DNA from 2 places in the Actinomyces lilanjuaniae genome. Region 2 is predicted to be linked to the other one. Evidence: riboswitches for the same ligand, from Rfam matches in the RefSeq annotation. Region 2 holds a riboswitch; the other holds the start of a gene.
What was found. Region 2 has a riboswitch for S-adenosylmethionine ahead of metE (5-methyltetrahydropteroyltriglutamate--homocysteine S-methyltransferase). Riboswitches for the same ligand answer to the same signal wherever they lie in the genome.
Positions count from the first base shown of each region.

Region 1 (7,126 bases), 470 kb from region 2:
ACATGGAGGGAGGGGCGTGGGAGAAGGCGACTCGCTCGGGGAGATGACGCTGCTGGACCTGACCGTCCCCTACGCCGACCTTGTGGCCGACCTTGGGCAGGCAGGCCGGGGAGGTGGCGGAGGGGAGGAGGGGCTTGACGCGGACAAGGTGCTGGAGATGGCCCAGCCCGCTGTGCAGTGCCTGCTCAAGCCCGGATTCCCCTTCGCCCTGGGCGCCTCCATCCTTCTGCCTGAGGAGTGACGACCCCTGTGCGGGTGGGACCGTGCGTCCGTCGCGTCCGCCGGCAGCGCCTTACGGGACGAGGCGCCGTGCGGGAGAGGGTTGCCGTTACGCCCCCCGCAAAACCTCCGTATCCGGCATCATAGGGGTATGCGTGACCTCTCTGTCCCCACCGTTCCCTCACGATCTGTTCAGACGCGTATGGCCCAGGAGACAGCCGAGCGCCAGGCCGCAGCGGGGTCTGCCGCCTGCCTCGCGGAGGGCGTCGGTGCCCCGTCGGCCCTGAGACGGCGGCTGAGGCAGACCGTGGAGGTGCTCGGCCCGGAGCTGGTTGCGCTGTCCCACGACATCCACGAACATCCTGAGACCGGCTACCAGGAGTACCACGCTGTTGCTGCTGTGGCCGACCTCCTGCGTCGCCACGACCTGGAGCCCCAGGTCGGCGTCTACGGCATGGACACAGCCCTGAGGGCGCAGGTGGGGCGGACGGGTGAGTCTGCCCCGACCATCGCGATCCTGTGCGAGTACGACGCCCTTCCCGGTATCGGCCACGGCTGCGGTCACAACGTCATGTGCGCCAGCTCGGTGGGTGCCTTCCTGGCGCTGGCGGCCGTAGACCGAATAGCCCAGGAGGGCGGTGGGGAGGCGGCTCCGCTGCCTGGACGCGTCGTGCTGCAGACCACCCCGGCTGAGGAGAACTCGACAGCCAAGGAGATCCTGGCCACCCGGGGCATGCTGGACGGCGTCGATGCGGCTGTCCAGACCCACTCCTACGCCGCTGACGTCACGCACCAGACCTGGCTGGGGGTGCGGCGCCTGAGCGTGGTGTTCCGCGGCGTACCCGCCCACGCCTCCTCCCAGCCGTTCATGGGGCGTAACGCGCTGGACGCTGCCACCCTGGCCCTCACCGGGTTCGGCCTGCTGCGCCAGCACCTGCTGCCCATGGACCGCCTCCACGCCGTGGTAGTGGACGGCGGAGAGGTCGCCAACGTCATCCCGGAGCGCGCTGAGCTGGCTGTCATGGTGCGCTCGAAGTATCCCGAGACCCTCAAGGAGGTCGTTGCCCGGGTGGAGGAGGTGCTGTACGGGGCGGCGCTCATGACCGGTACGGGTGTGGAGATCCGTACAGACTCGTTCACCAACGAGATGCCGGTGCGCGATAACGCCCCGCTCCTGGAGTCGTGGGTGCGCTCCCAGCGGGAGCGGGGCCGCGACCCTCTGCCTGCTGGCGTGCTCAGCGAGACGATCGCCGCCGGGACGGACTTTGGCAACGTCTCCCAGCGCGTGCCGGGGATCCACCCGCTTGTCAAGGTGACCGAGGGTCCTGACGTCGCGCTTCACACCCGCGAGATGGCGCAGGCCGCTGCTTCTCCCGCGGCAGACACGGCCGTGGTGGACGGAGCCTACGGGCTGGCTGCGGTGTCCCTGGACTGGCTGTGCGACGCCGGCCTGCGTGAGGCGGTCCAGGCGGACTTCGAGGCCAGCGGCGGGGTCGTAGACGTGGAGGGGTTCTGGGCGCAGTGAGGACGTGCAGGGTCAGACACGCTGTGCATCGCCATGCTGGTTCACCTACGCCCAGGCGGACGGCGGGTACAGGACAAGGCCGACAAGGCCCGGGAGACAGCCCCGGGAGACAATGGAGCCATGACTGTCTCGAGCGCCCCTGTCGCCCTGCCGCCGCCCCAGACTGACGGCCTGTACCAGGTCATGCTGGTCTGCACCGGCAACATCTGCCGCTCCGCCATGGCGAGGGTGGTGCTGTGCGACCGCCTTGCTGCCGTAGGGGTGGACAGGGGGCCAGGTGGCGCAGCCAGGCGCGCTCAGCACGCTGTCTCGCGGCGGGTGCCCGTGGCCGGGACCAGCGTCGTGGTCTGGTCGGCAGGCACCTCCGACGAGGAGGAGGGCAGTCCCATTGACCCCCGGGCGCGGCGCGTGCTGGCTGAGGCGGGCTACACCAGCCCGACGGCCTCTGAGGCCATTGCGGGCCACCGTGCCCACCGCATCAGCGACGCTGAGATCCTGGGTAACGACCTTCTCCTGGCCATGACCGCCCACCACTGGCGTGAGCTGCGGCGCCGGGGTGAGCGCCTGGGCGCTGACCCCTCCCGTGTAGTGATGTACCGGGCGCTGGATCCTGAGGTGTCGCCTCAGCCGGGTGCGTCGCCGGTATCCGGCACTGCGGCGGCTCCGGGGGCGGTGCCAGACCTGCCCGATCCCTGGTACGGGTCCGTGGAGGACTTTACTGACACGCTCCAGGTGGTCGAGCGTGTCAGTGACGAGCTGGCCGTGCGGCTGCGGCCCTGGATGTGAGGCTGCCGGGCGCTCAGCCCAGCCGGGCCCGCAGCCACTGGGTGACCGAGGCCAGGTACTGGGCTCGGGCGGCGGGCCGGGACAGCGACAGGTCGTGGACCCCCTCGGGGACCTGACAGACCGTCACGTCCGGTCCCAGGAGGGGTGCGCGTGCCAGCATCTGCTCCACTGACAGCACCACGTCGCTGCGCTGGGCCTCCTGGACCGTCGGTGATACCGGCCCCGTGGTCGTCGAGCAGCACAGCAGGACAGGCTCCTGGATGCCCAGGCCGTGGTGCACCTCGCGGTGCAGGCGGCGGACCGCTGTCAGGAAGCCGGCGCGCGCCGGGAGGGACACCGCCGGCTTGAGGGCCAGGTCCCAGTCCCACTCACCCTCCCAGTGCTGGTGCAGGGAGCGTACGTAGACGTCGGGGACGCCGGCTCCCCGCCTCGGGTTGCGGGGGTCGGGGATGACTCGGTCGGGGTCGTGACGGGACAGGAGATCCACGAAGGCGGTTCCGTAGGAGCGCATGAACGCGGAGGCCTGTAGGTCCAGCCAGGGTGAGTTGAGGACTACTGCCTGCACCGTGGCCGGGTGGTCGGCCGCCCAGATGACTGCCTGCAGGCCACCGGTGGAGTGCCCGTTGAGGACCACGGTTGCGTGCCCGTGCTCGGTGCGGATGACGTGCAGCGCCTTGGCGATCTCCTCGTCGTGGACGCGGAGGTCGCGCACGCTGTGGGGGCGTGGGTGCCCGATCCCGGCCCGGGCGCAGGAGCGCAGCTCGAGGGCGTAGAACTCGTAGCCCGTCTCCAGGTAGGCCTGGGCTAGGTGGGTCTGGAAGAAGTAGTCGCTGTGGCCGTGGATGTAGAGCACGGCCTTGGCGTGTCGTGGCACGCCTGCCCGCCCGGCCTGGTGCTGATGGACCAGGACGGCGTGGTGGGCGCCGGGCGCCTTCCGGGGTGACTCCCGCACGGGGAGGTGCCGGGCCACCCACGGGTCTCCCAGGATGTCAGGTGTGAGGCTCTCGGCGAGGGGGCCGGAGGCAGACGAGGGTGAGGACGGTGCGGGACTCATAGTGTGATCCAAGCACAGTCCTCGACGCGCGGAGGCCTCCTGGGGCGGGTGTCAGCATAGTTGTGGGCGAGCTTGTGCCCCGTGGCTCGGCCATGGCGTGAGGGTGTCAGCTTGCTTGCGGGGTCCCGGATGCGTAACGTGTAGCCGACCATCCAGAGCAGCCGAGAGACCTGGCTCGTTGACGTTGCAGCAACCCCCGTCGCGGTGCGGGTGCTTCCGCCAGGACCGATGGAGGTAGCAGTGAGCGGACCAGCGGTGAGCACACCGGCTCCCGAGGAGGACGCCCCGGCGTCGCCCGACCCCATGATCTCGCTGAAGGACGTCCGCAAGGTCTACCGACTACGTGGAGGAGCGCAGGTGCGTGCCCTGGACGGGCTGAGCCTTGACGTCGCCCCCGGGACCATCCACGGCATCGTCGGGACCTCCGGGGCGGGCAAGTCCACGCTGGTGCGCTGCCTGACCTCCCTGGAGCGTCCCACCCAGGGGCGCATCCGTGTGGCCGGGCAGGACATGACATCCCTGTCCGCGCGTCAGCTGCGTGAGGCCCGCCGTCGTATCGGGATGGTCTTCCAGCACGCCAACCTCCTGGACCAGCGCACCACGGCGCAGAACATTGCCTACCCCCTGGCCCTGGCGGGCGTGCCCAGGGGCCAGCGCCGCCAGACCGTCGAGCGCATGCTTGAGCTCGTGGGACTGGCTGACCGGGGTGCCTCCTACCCGGCACAGCTCTCCGGCGGTCAGAAGCAGCGTGTCGGTATCGCCCGGGCGCTGGCCGACGACCCCTCCGTCCTCCTGTGCGATGAGCCCACCTCTGCCCTGGACCCGGAGACCACGCGCTCCATCCTGGACCTTATCAGGGACGTGCGTGACGCCCTGGGGCTGACCGTCATTATCATCACCCACGAGATGAGCGTGGTCCGCCAGGTCTGTGACGCGGTGAGCCTGCTGGAGGCAGGCCGGGTCGTGGAGGGCGGCCGCCTGGAGGACGTCGTGCTCGACACCTCCTCCCGGCTCTCCCGTGAGGTGGTCCCCCTCCCGGCGGTCCCTGAGGCTGCTCGGTCCCAGGGGGATGCCGTCCTTGACGTCTGTGTCACGGCACACCCTGGTGAGCCGGCCGCTGTTGCCCTGATGTCGATGGTGGCCGAGCTGGGCGGGGACATCGCCTCCGGGGTCTTCGAGACGGTCGGGGCAGCCCAGATCGGCCGTCTAGCCGTGACTGTTCCTGCTACCCAGGCATCGCGCTGCGTCACCGCGCTGCGCCAGGCCGGTATCACTGCGGAGGTACGAGCGTGAGTCTTCTTATGAGTGTCTCTGCTGCCGCGCACGGCTCCACGCAGGCGGCTCTGGGTGCGGCCCCTGTGCTTCTGGCAGCCAGCAGTGAGGACCAGACGTGGCAGAACAACCCGGTGTTCGAGCGCAGGCTCCTGAGCGCCGTCACCGAGACGATGCAGATGACCTTTGTCTCGGGCTTCCTGACAGTCGTCCTGGGGCTGCTCCTGGGACTGGCGCTGGTGACCACGGGCACGCGTGGACAGCACCGCAATCGTCCTCTCTACGAGGTCCTCTCCTTCGTGGTCAACGTCGGGCGCTCCATGCCCTTCATCATCCTCATGGTCGCGATCGCCTCCTTGACGCGGCTGATTGTGGGCACCTCCCTGGGCTGGCAGGCCGTCTGCGTCCCGCTGACCATCGGGGCGATTCCCTTCTACGCGCGACTAGTGGAGACGGCGGTCAACAACGTGGACCACGGCAAGGTCGAGGCGGCTCTTATGATGGGGGCCTCCGGGACCCAGATCACCTGGGGGGTGCTAGTCCGGGAGGCGCTGCCCACTCTCATCCAGTCGGCCACGGTGACCCTGATCGCCCTCCTGGGCTACACCGCCATGGCGGGCACCATCGGGGCGGGGGCCTGGGGACCTCGCCATCCAGTACGGCTACAACCGCAGCATGTCTGATGTCATGGTCGTCTCCGTCGTCCTGATCCTGCTGATCGTCGCTGTCATCCAGCTGGCTGGCGACATGCTCAGCCGGCTGGTGGACCACCGCTGAGGCAACCACCAGCCGGAGGAACGGCGAGCCGCCTCGGTCCTGGCAGCTGCTGGGGGATGACTGGTCTTATCCACGGCAGCGGCTGCCCGGCACCCCCGGTACGACGCCTGGCCTCGGCGGCAGTCGGCCTGTGCTGGCGACTGCCTACCTGACCCCCTGCAACTGCCGTGGCCAGCGCCCTGCTGGCCTGGGACCCACGGCTCGTATCTGAAAGGACCTCTCACATGTCTTCCGTTTCTCCTGTCTCTGCCCGGCGTCGCGTGGCGACGGCACCGGGCAGGTCGGTCGGCCTGACCCGTCGCGCCTTCTCCACCGGCCTCGTCGTGGCTGTCGGGGCGACCCTGGCCGCTTGCAGCAGCAGCTCGGGGCCGATCCCCGGTACTGAGCAGCAGGGCGACGACGTCGTCATCTCGATCGGTGCCACGCCCGTCCCCCACGTGCAGATCCTGCAGTACGTCCAGGACAACCTGGTCGAGGGCAGCGGTATCAGCCTGGACATCGTGGAGATCAACGACTACCAGACGCCGAACACCTCCTTGAACGATGGTGACCTGGCTGCCAACTTCTACCAGACCCCCAACTTCTTGGAGCAGCAGATCGACGAGAAGGGCTACGACTTCGTCAGTATTGCCGACGTCCACATCGAGCCCCTGGGCCTGTACTCCTCCAAGTACACCTCGGTGGACGACCTGCCTGAGGGGGGTCTTATCCTGATCAACAGTGACCCTGCCAACGCGGCCCGCGGGCTGCAGCTGCTGGCTGACAACGGTCTCATCGAGCTGGACGAGTCCGTCGAGATGCCCAGCGCCAACGACGTCACCTCTAACCCGAGCGGCTTCGAGTTCGAGACCGTCGACGGGGCGCAGACGGCCGCCTCCATGCCTGATGCCGCCGCCGCGGTGATCAACGGCAACTACGCCATCGACGCGGGCCTGGCCCCCAACGAGGACTCGCTGCTCCTGGAGACGGCTGAGGGTAGCCCCCACGTCAACCAGCTCGTCGTGCGCGCCGGGGACCGGGAGGAGGCGAGCCTCCAGAAGCTCGCTGAGCTCCTCAACCACGACGACGTGCGCGCCTTTATTGAGGAGAACTGGAGCGACGGCTCGGTGCTGCCTGCCTTCTGAGGAGCTTCGGGGTGCTGAGGAGCCCCGGGGTGCCCTGTGCTGCGTGCGAGCCGGGGCTGCCGTGGTCTCCTGCCCGGCACCTGGGCGCCAATCACGGTTGGTCAGCCTAGGTGCCGGGGGCGTAGGCGGTCAGCGTGCCGTCCCCAGGCGAGGCGGCGATGACAAGCTCGGGGGAGGAAGCCGTGTAGGTGGTGCCGTCCTGCGGGTCTGTTCCTGGGAACTCGACCTCCGCGCCAGTGCGCAGGTCCATGATGGAGGTGAAGGCGTTCGTTGGGTTGTAGGAGTTCGGGACCAGGGCGATGGCGGTGCGCTGGCTGAGCAGTATCCCCGTAGCGGGGCAGGAGGTGGTGTCCGTGGAGCGGTGCGGTA
Region 1 is NZ_CP032514.1:2,874,103-2,881,228, reverse strand. Features, by position in the region: gene D5R93_RS14370 (hypothetical protein) at 17-241, shown strand; gene D5R93_RS12355 (amidohydrolase) at 371-1,744, shown strand; gene D5R93_RS12350 (arsenate reductase/protein-tyrosine-phosphatase family protein) at 1,865-2,530, shown strand; gene D5R93_RS12345 (alpha/beta hydrolase) at 2,544-3,584, opposite strand; SAM riboswitch class I at 3,730-3,819, shown strand; gene D5R93_RS12340 (methionine ABC transporter ATP-binding protein) at 3,813-4,877, shown strand; partial or broken gene D5R93_RS12335 (methionine ABC transporter permease) at 4,886-5,633, shown strand; gene D5R93_RS12330 (MetQ/NlpA family ABC transporter substrate-binding protein) at 5,858-6,757, shown strand; gene D5R93_RS12325 (variant leucine-rich repeat-containing protein) at 6,864-7,126, opposite strand, start outside.
Region 1: linked by a shared signal. The riboswitch ahead of D5R93_RS12340 (methionine ABC transporter ATP-binding protein) and the one ahead of metE (5-methyltetrahydropteroyltriglutamate--homocysteine S-methyltransferase) in region 2 are both predicted to bind S-adenosylmethionine.

Region 2 (7,126 bases):
GCCTACCCTGCCTGCGAGGACCTGGAGGCTGAGGTGGAGGTCCTGGCCGCCAAGCAGGAGGCGGGTGCCGACCTGGCCATGACCCAGGTCTTCTACGACGCGCAGGACTACCTGTCGCTGTCGCGTGCCGCTTCCTACAGCGGGGTGGTCATGCCTGTCCTTCCCGGCATCATCCCTCTGACAGACCTGCGCCGCCTGACCCGCCTGGAGTCGCTGACCGGTGTGCAGGTCCCGGCCGACCTGAGTGCCACCCTACGGCGGGCCGAGGGCGCCCAGGCTGTGGCGGCGGGGATCGACGCCACCCTGCGCCTGGCCACCCAGGTGCTCGACGGAGGTGCCCCCGGGGTGCACCTCTACACATTCAACCGGACCCGGCCCGCGCTGGACGTGGTCTCCCACCTGCGTCTGGGAGGGATCTTCCGGGGGCAGGAGCCCGACCGGGAGACCCAGCACGAGGTGGACCTGGCCTACCTCAACGCCACTCCCGGCGGGGACCGGCGTCCCTCTGTCTGGTAGGGGTCTGGTAGGGAGGGGGCTGGTGGGCGGGTAGAGCCAGGTCGTAGTGTAGGGAGGACCGTGGGGGCGAGACATATATGAGCGTATGAGCGCAGGCTGTCTTCGCGTCACGGAGGCGGCACCGGAGTGGTCCGGCGGGGCTGCCGGAGGTAATGATATTGCGGTGTTACCGTGGCAGGGCGGTTGGCGCTCGTGTCACGTCATTAAGATGACAAGGAGATTCTCATGTTCTCTGTCCTCCGGGTGACCTCGTTGGTCGTGGCTAGCCTTGTCCTCGGCGCCTGTAGCGTGTTCCTGCTGTGTGCCGGGGCTGCCCTCGTCGCTCTTGCCGCTGATGCGTCGGTGTCGATCCCGTGGGTGTACACGGTGTGGCCTACCGAGGTGAACGGCTTGCCGGCGCTGAGCTTTGTCCCCCACGTCCGGGGTGCTGCCGGGCTGTCAGTCCTTGTCGCGGCTGCCTATGTCCTCTACCGAGTCCGTACCGCGCGCCCGCGCTGAGCCGCCCCATCGGCCGTCCATCGCTGTCCACCGTCCGGACGGTGTGTGGTGATCGGCGCGGCTGGGGTAGGGTTGGCCCGGTCCACCTAGGCCCGGTCCGGGCCTTCTATCCAGAGCGGCTGAGAGACGTGGCTCGGTGACGCCGCAGCAACCCGCCCCGGCAGGGTGCTTCCGCCACGACCGATGGAGAGGCGATGCTGCTCAGGCTACCCAGCACCGATGTCACGGGTGTGTTCGCGCTGCGGACCACCCCTGCCCCCGGTGGTCGAATGCCCGGGGCGGCGAGGACCTGACGCCGCCACGTCCCGGATACCCGGAAGCAGGAGAGCAGCCCCCAGCAGTGTCCAACGGTGACAGACAGTGCCCGAGGCGGTGCCGTTGCCCCAGCCTGAGCGCTGTGCTGGCCTGCGCCGTGCACCGGTTCCGTGGAGACCACTCCCGGCGGTTCCAGGGCGGCATGCCTACCGACATGCTTCCTGCGCCACCTGACCGGGCCGCTGTCCTCGTCGCCTGCCCGCTACCGGGCGTCGCCCACCGCATCCTCGTTCGTACCCTGCCCTGCAAGGAGACCCCCATGAGCGCCTCTGACACCCAGCTCACCGCACCTGCCCCGCTCCCCGCGGCCACCATCCTGGGCTACCCGCGCATCGGCCCCGACCGCGAGCTCAAGCGTGCCGTCGAGTCCTACTGGAAAGGGGCTGCCACCGCTGCGGACCTGCGCGAGGCCACCGCCAGCCTGCGCCAGGCCACCCGCGCCCGCCTGGTCGCCCTGGGCCTGGACGCCGCCTCCGCCGTCCCGGCTGACTCCACCCTCTACGACCAGGTCCTCGACGTCACCGCCGCCCTGGGCGCGGTCCCAGCCCGCTTCCGCGACCTGTGCGACGAGCACGGCGGCCTGGACCTGGACGGCTACTTCACGCTGGCCCGGGGGGAGGGGGACCGCCCGGCCCTGGAGATGACCAAGTGGCTGGACTCCAACTACCACTACCTGGTCCCCGAGATCGACCAGGACACCCCCATCAGCTACGTCGGCTCGGCTGCCGCTGGCACGGCCAGCCCCGCTGACCAGGTGCGTGATGCCGTGGCCGCGGGCACCCTCCCGCGCCCGGTGGTGGTGGGCCCAGTCACCTACCTGCTGCTGGCCAAGCCTAGCGACGACGCCGCCCCCGGTTTTACCCCCCTGGACCGCCTGGGCGACGTCATTGACGCCTACGGCCACCTCCTCATGGACCTGCATGAGGCTGGTGCCCAGTGGGTCCAGCTCGATGAGCCGGCCCTGGCCAGCGACTCCTGGGCCGTGGGGCGCGCTCGGGTCCTGGAGGCGGTGCGTGACGCCTACACCTGGCTGGGGGCGGTTGTGGAGCGGCCCCGCCTGCTCGTGGCCGGCTCCTACGGGTCTTTGGGCGACGCCCTGCCCGTCCTGGGGGCTACGCCCGTGGATGCCGTCGGCCTGGACCTGGTGGCGGGCGGCCTGCCCCACGACCAGGACCTGGCCGCCCTGGCGGGCAAGTCGGTGGCGGCCGGGGTGGTCTCCGGGCGCAACATCTGGCGCACCGACCTGGACGCCGCCCTGACTGCCCTGGAGCGGCTGCGTGATGCCCTGCCCCCGGGCACGCCGGTGACCGTGACCACCTCCACCTCGCTGCTGCACGTGCCCCACGACGTCGAGCGGGAGACCGCCCTTGACCCGCAGGTGCGCTCCTGGCTGGCCTTCGCCGACCAGAAGGTGGGTGAGGTGCAGGTGCTTGCCCGGGGGCTGGCACAGGGGCGTGAGGCGGTGGCCGCCGAGCTGGCCGAGGACGCCCGTCTGCGGGCTGAGCGTGCCGCCCACCCGGGGGTCAGCCGGCCGGAGGTCCGTCAGGCGGTAGCTGCGGTCACCGAGGCGGACCGCACCCGCGCCCCCTACGCCGAGCGTCAGGTAGCCCAGCAGGCGCGTCTGGGGCTGCCCGTCCTGCCCACGACCACCATCGGCTCCTTCCCCCAGACCTCCCAGATCCGCCGGGCGCGTGCCGCCTACCGGCGCGGCGAGCTCGACCAGGCCGCCTACGAGGAGGCGATGCGCGCCGAGATCGCCTCAGTGGTGCGTCTCCAGGAGGAGATCGGCCTGGACGTCCTGGTCCACGGTGAGGCCGAGCGCAACGACATGGTCCAGTACTTCGCCGAGCTCCTGGACGGTTTTGCCACCACCGAGCACGGGTGGGTCCAGTCCTACGGGTCACGCTGCACCCGTCCCTCCGTCCTGTGGGGCGACGTGGTACGCCCCGCGCCGATGACGGTGGCCTGGTCCTCCTACGCGCAGTCGCTGACTGACAGGCCTCTCAAGGGCATGCTTACCGGCCCGGTCACCATCATGGCCTGGTCCTTCGTGCGCGACGACGTGCCGCGCGCTCAGGTGGCCGACCAGCTCGGCCTGGCCCTGCGTGCCGAGGTGGCCGACCTGGAGGCGGCCGGGATCGGGGTCGTCCAGGTCGACGAGCCGGCCATCCGCGAGACCCTGCCCCTGCGTCGCGCCGATCGGGAGGAGTACCTGGCCTGGTCGGTGGGGTCCTTCCGCCTGGCCACCGGCGGGGCCGCCCCGGCCACCCAGGTCCACACCCACCTGTGCTACTCGGAGTTCGACGTCGTCATCGACGCCGTGGACCACCTGGACGCCGACGTCACCTCCATCGAGGCCTCGCGCTCGCGCATGGACATCCTGCCCGCGGTGGCCGAGCACGGCTTTGAACGCCAGCTGGGACCGGGCGTGTGGGACATCCACTCCCCGCGCGTGCCCAGCACCCAGGAGTGCGTGGAGCTGCTGGAGCGCGCGGTGGCGGCCCTGGGGGCGCAGCGGCTATGGGCTAACCCGGACTGTGGTCTCAAGACCCGCGGCTATGAGGAGGTGCAGGCCTCCCTGCGCAACCTGGTCCAGGCGGCCGCGCAGGTTCGAGCCGCGGAGCAGGCGAAGGACTTCTGAGGTAGGAGGGGCCGTTTGGGCGGTCTTATAGGGGCGTGTGGCTGACCTGTCCCAGGGCGGGTCAGCCACACCTGCCAGGCTCCGGCTCACGCGCGCGGCGGCAGGGTGACGGCCCGGGCTGCCTCCACGGCGCGGCGCACCATCTCCTGGTCGGTACGCTGCGGCTCCCCCGGGCCGATACCCGGTTGGGGGCAGCGCATGTGCACCTCCCGTACCCCGGTCGCTGCCACCAGGGAGCCAAGGCCCTCCGGGCCGATACCCAGCCCGCCGGAGGCTGCGATGACAGTGGGGCCGTCGCTGGTTGCCAGCCCGGCGATCATGGCAGAGGCCTCCTCCGGGGAGTCGGAGGCGCCAGAAGTGAGGACGTAGTCCACGCCCAGGCCGCCCAGGTCGCCGTAGGCCTCCACCGTGTCCCGGCACTGGTCGAAGGCCCGGTGGAAGGTGACGGGGGCGCCGTCCGCCATGGACACCAGCAGCCGCACCAGCCCACGGTCCACAGCGCCGTCGTCAGTGAGCGCCCCGACGACGAAGCCCAGCTCGACGGCAGGTGGCAGGTGCGTGCCCGCACCCGCCACCACCTGGGGCCGGGTGAACTCCCCCATCTCCCGCGCCAGGGCGGCGATGCGTCGCACGTCAGCGATCATGGCCCGTCCCTCGTCGGAGTTGTAGACGTAGGGGCCTCCGCGCGGCCTGATGAGGACGCGCAGTCCGAAGGGCGCTGACTGCGCCGTCTGTGCCCAGTGCGCTCCCAGGCGTGTGCGGCGCTCCTCGACCTGCTCCGCCGCGGCGAAGATGGCGGCCTCCACGGTGCCGATTGACGGTGTGGTACCGGAGGCGGTGAGGTTCTCCCCGAGCTCTGCCCGGTCGGCCCCGACTCTTGCGGAGATGCGAACCCCCTCCACGTCCTCCACGCAGGTCTCCAGGACCAGGTGGCCCGGTCGGCGCCAGAAGGGAGGAGATGACGGTCGTCGTGCCGGGTGCTGGCGCAGTGACGGCGCCGACCTGGAGAGCCGCGTTGCATTCATAGGGTTGAGTCTGACATGTAACGAAGAATAAGGAAACTGGGGTGTCGGGTGGTGTTGGCTGCGGACCGCGGCAGCGGAGCGCGGCCATAGGCTGGCTGGTACGCGTGGACCCGTTGGCGCTGGGACGATCCGGTCCCTAGACGTCAGCGACGTCCTCGTAGGACTTGGGGTCCTCGATAGGCTCCAGGTGGGCGGAGACCCGCAGGATGGGGTCGGCCGCGACGAGATCATCGATGAGCCGCTCGGTGAGGTCGTGGCCCTGCTTGACGTTCCAGGCTGCGGGGACCAGCACGTGCAGGTCCATGAAGCGCCGCGAGCCCGCCTCGCGCACTCGCACCGCGTGGAAGTCGATGGTGCCCGGCTGACGGTAGCGCTCCAGCACGTTATCCACCCTCGCCAGCGTCTGCGCGGACGGGGCCGCGTCCATGAGCCCGGCCACCGACTCCCTGACCAGGGCGAGCCCGGTGCGCATGATGTTGAGGCCCGCCAGCAGGGCCACGACGGCGTCGAGGACCGGGGCGCGGAAGACGGCGACCAGGCCCACCCCGAGCAGGACGGCCGCCGAGGTAGTGACGTCGGTGGCTAGGTGCCTGGCGTCGGCAACCAGGGCCGCAGAGCGCTCCTGACGGCCCTTGCGGTACAGGACCCAGGCCACGGCCCCGTTGACGAGGGAGGCCGCGACGCAGACAACCAGCCCCGTTCCCAGCTGCTCGGGCATGCGGGGGGAGACCAGCCGCTCCACTGCGGAGACGACGATGAGGGCGGAGGCGGCGAAGATCATGACGCCCTCGACAGCAGCTGAGAAGTACTCGGCCTTGGAGTGGCCGAACTGGTGGTCGTCGTCGGCCGGGCGGACTGCGATCCGCAGGACGACAAGCGTCGTGACGGCGGCGACAAGGTTGACCACGGACTCCGCCGCGTCGGAGAGCAGACCCACGGACCCGGTTAGCCAGGCGGCCATACCTTTGAGGGTGATGGTCGTGACCGCGGCGCCGACCGACAGCCAGGCGTAGGGGCTGAGGTCCTTCGGCGGAGCGTAGCGAGGTGGGCGCACGCCGCGATCCTCCCGGCTCACCCACGCCGACCGCAACCAGGGTTTCGGGAAGCCGTAAGCAGCCTGGAGGATCCCCAGCGGCGACTACGCTGACGCTGACCTGCGCCAGCCAGGCGTGCGCCGACTAGACTAGGTGGCTGACGGCGTGGAGGAGGAGCCTGCTGAGCCTGCTGAGCCTGCTGAGGAGGGGCCGAAGAGCCTGTCCTTGACGGCATCGGCTACCTTGTCCGTCACGGCTTCCCCCTGAGCACGGACCGCCTGGCTGACCCGGGCGGAGGCGGTGTCGATCTTCTGACGGACGAAGGGCTGCTCGGCCACCCGGGCCGCCGCGGCCTTGATGCGCTCGTACTGGGCACGTCCCGCCCGTGCCCCCAGGACGTAGCCGACGCCCATTCCGATGGCGAAGGGGATCTTTGTGGCCATGCGTGCCTCCTGGGCTCGTTGTGGCTGGACAGGTGCCGACTGGCCGCCTGTGTCCGCCGGGGGGCGGGCCAGCTGCTCGGGTGGGTGGGCGCCTCCTGTGCGCCCTGCCCCAGCCTACCGCGTCGCACCTGCTCCCACCGGGTGGCAGGCAGTGCCAGGCGAGGGCAGCCGAGCCTTTGTAAGGTAAGTTAACCTTTGCTATACAAGGGAATTTATCATTTCTACCATAGTGCTATGAGCGCTTTTGAGATGCTGGCACCCGGTAGGCGCGGTGAGCACGACCTGGAGGGCGCGGCCGCGTCGAACCAGGTGTCGCAGGCCTCGCAGCTCGCCTCGCGCCTCAACTGGCTGCGTGCCGGGGTGCTGGGGGCCAACGACGGCATCGTGTCGGTGGCCGGGCTCGTTGTCGGGGTCGCTGCCGCCAACCCGGGCGCGACCCGGGTGATCCTCACGGCGGCGGTCGCCGGCGTCCTGGCTGGCGCGGTCTCCATGGCGGCCGGGGAGTACGTGTCGGTATCGACCCAGGCTGACACCGAGCGGGCTGAGGTCGGCCGGATCCGGGCAGGGCTGGCCCACGACCCCGACGCGGGTCTGGCTGACCTGGCCTCCCGGTACCAGGACAGGGGGCTGAGCGCGGCCACGGCCCTCCAGGTG
Region 2 is NZ_CP032514.1:319,827-326,952, forward strand. Features, by position in the region: gene D5R93_RS01430 (methylenetetrahydrofolate reductase) at 1-516, shown strand, start outside; gene D5R93_RS01435 (hypothetical protein) at 742-1,014, shown strand; SAM riboswitch class I at 1,118-1,204, shown strand; gene metE (5-methyltetrahydropteroyltriglutamate--homocysteine S-methyltransferase) at 1,589-3,970, shown strand; gene D5R93_RS01445 (copper homeostasis protein CutC) at 4,057-4,995, opposite strand; gene D5R93_RS01450 (cation diffusion facilitator family transporter) at 5,132-6,049, opposite strand; gene D5R93_RS01455 (YtxH domain-containing protein) at 6,179-6,472, opposite strand; gene D5R93_RS01460 (VIT1/CCC1 transporter family protein) at 6,707-7,126, shown strand, end outside.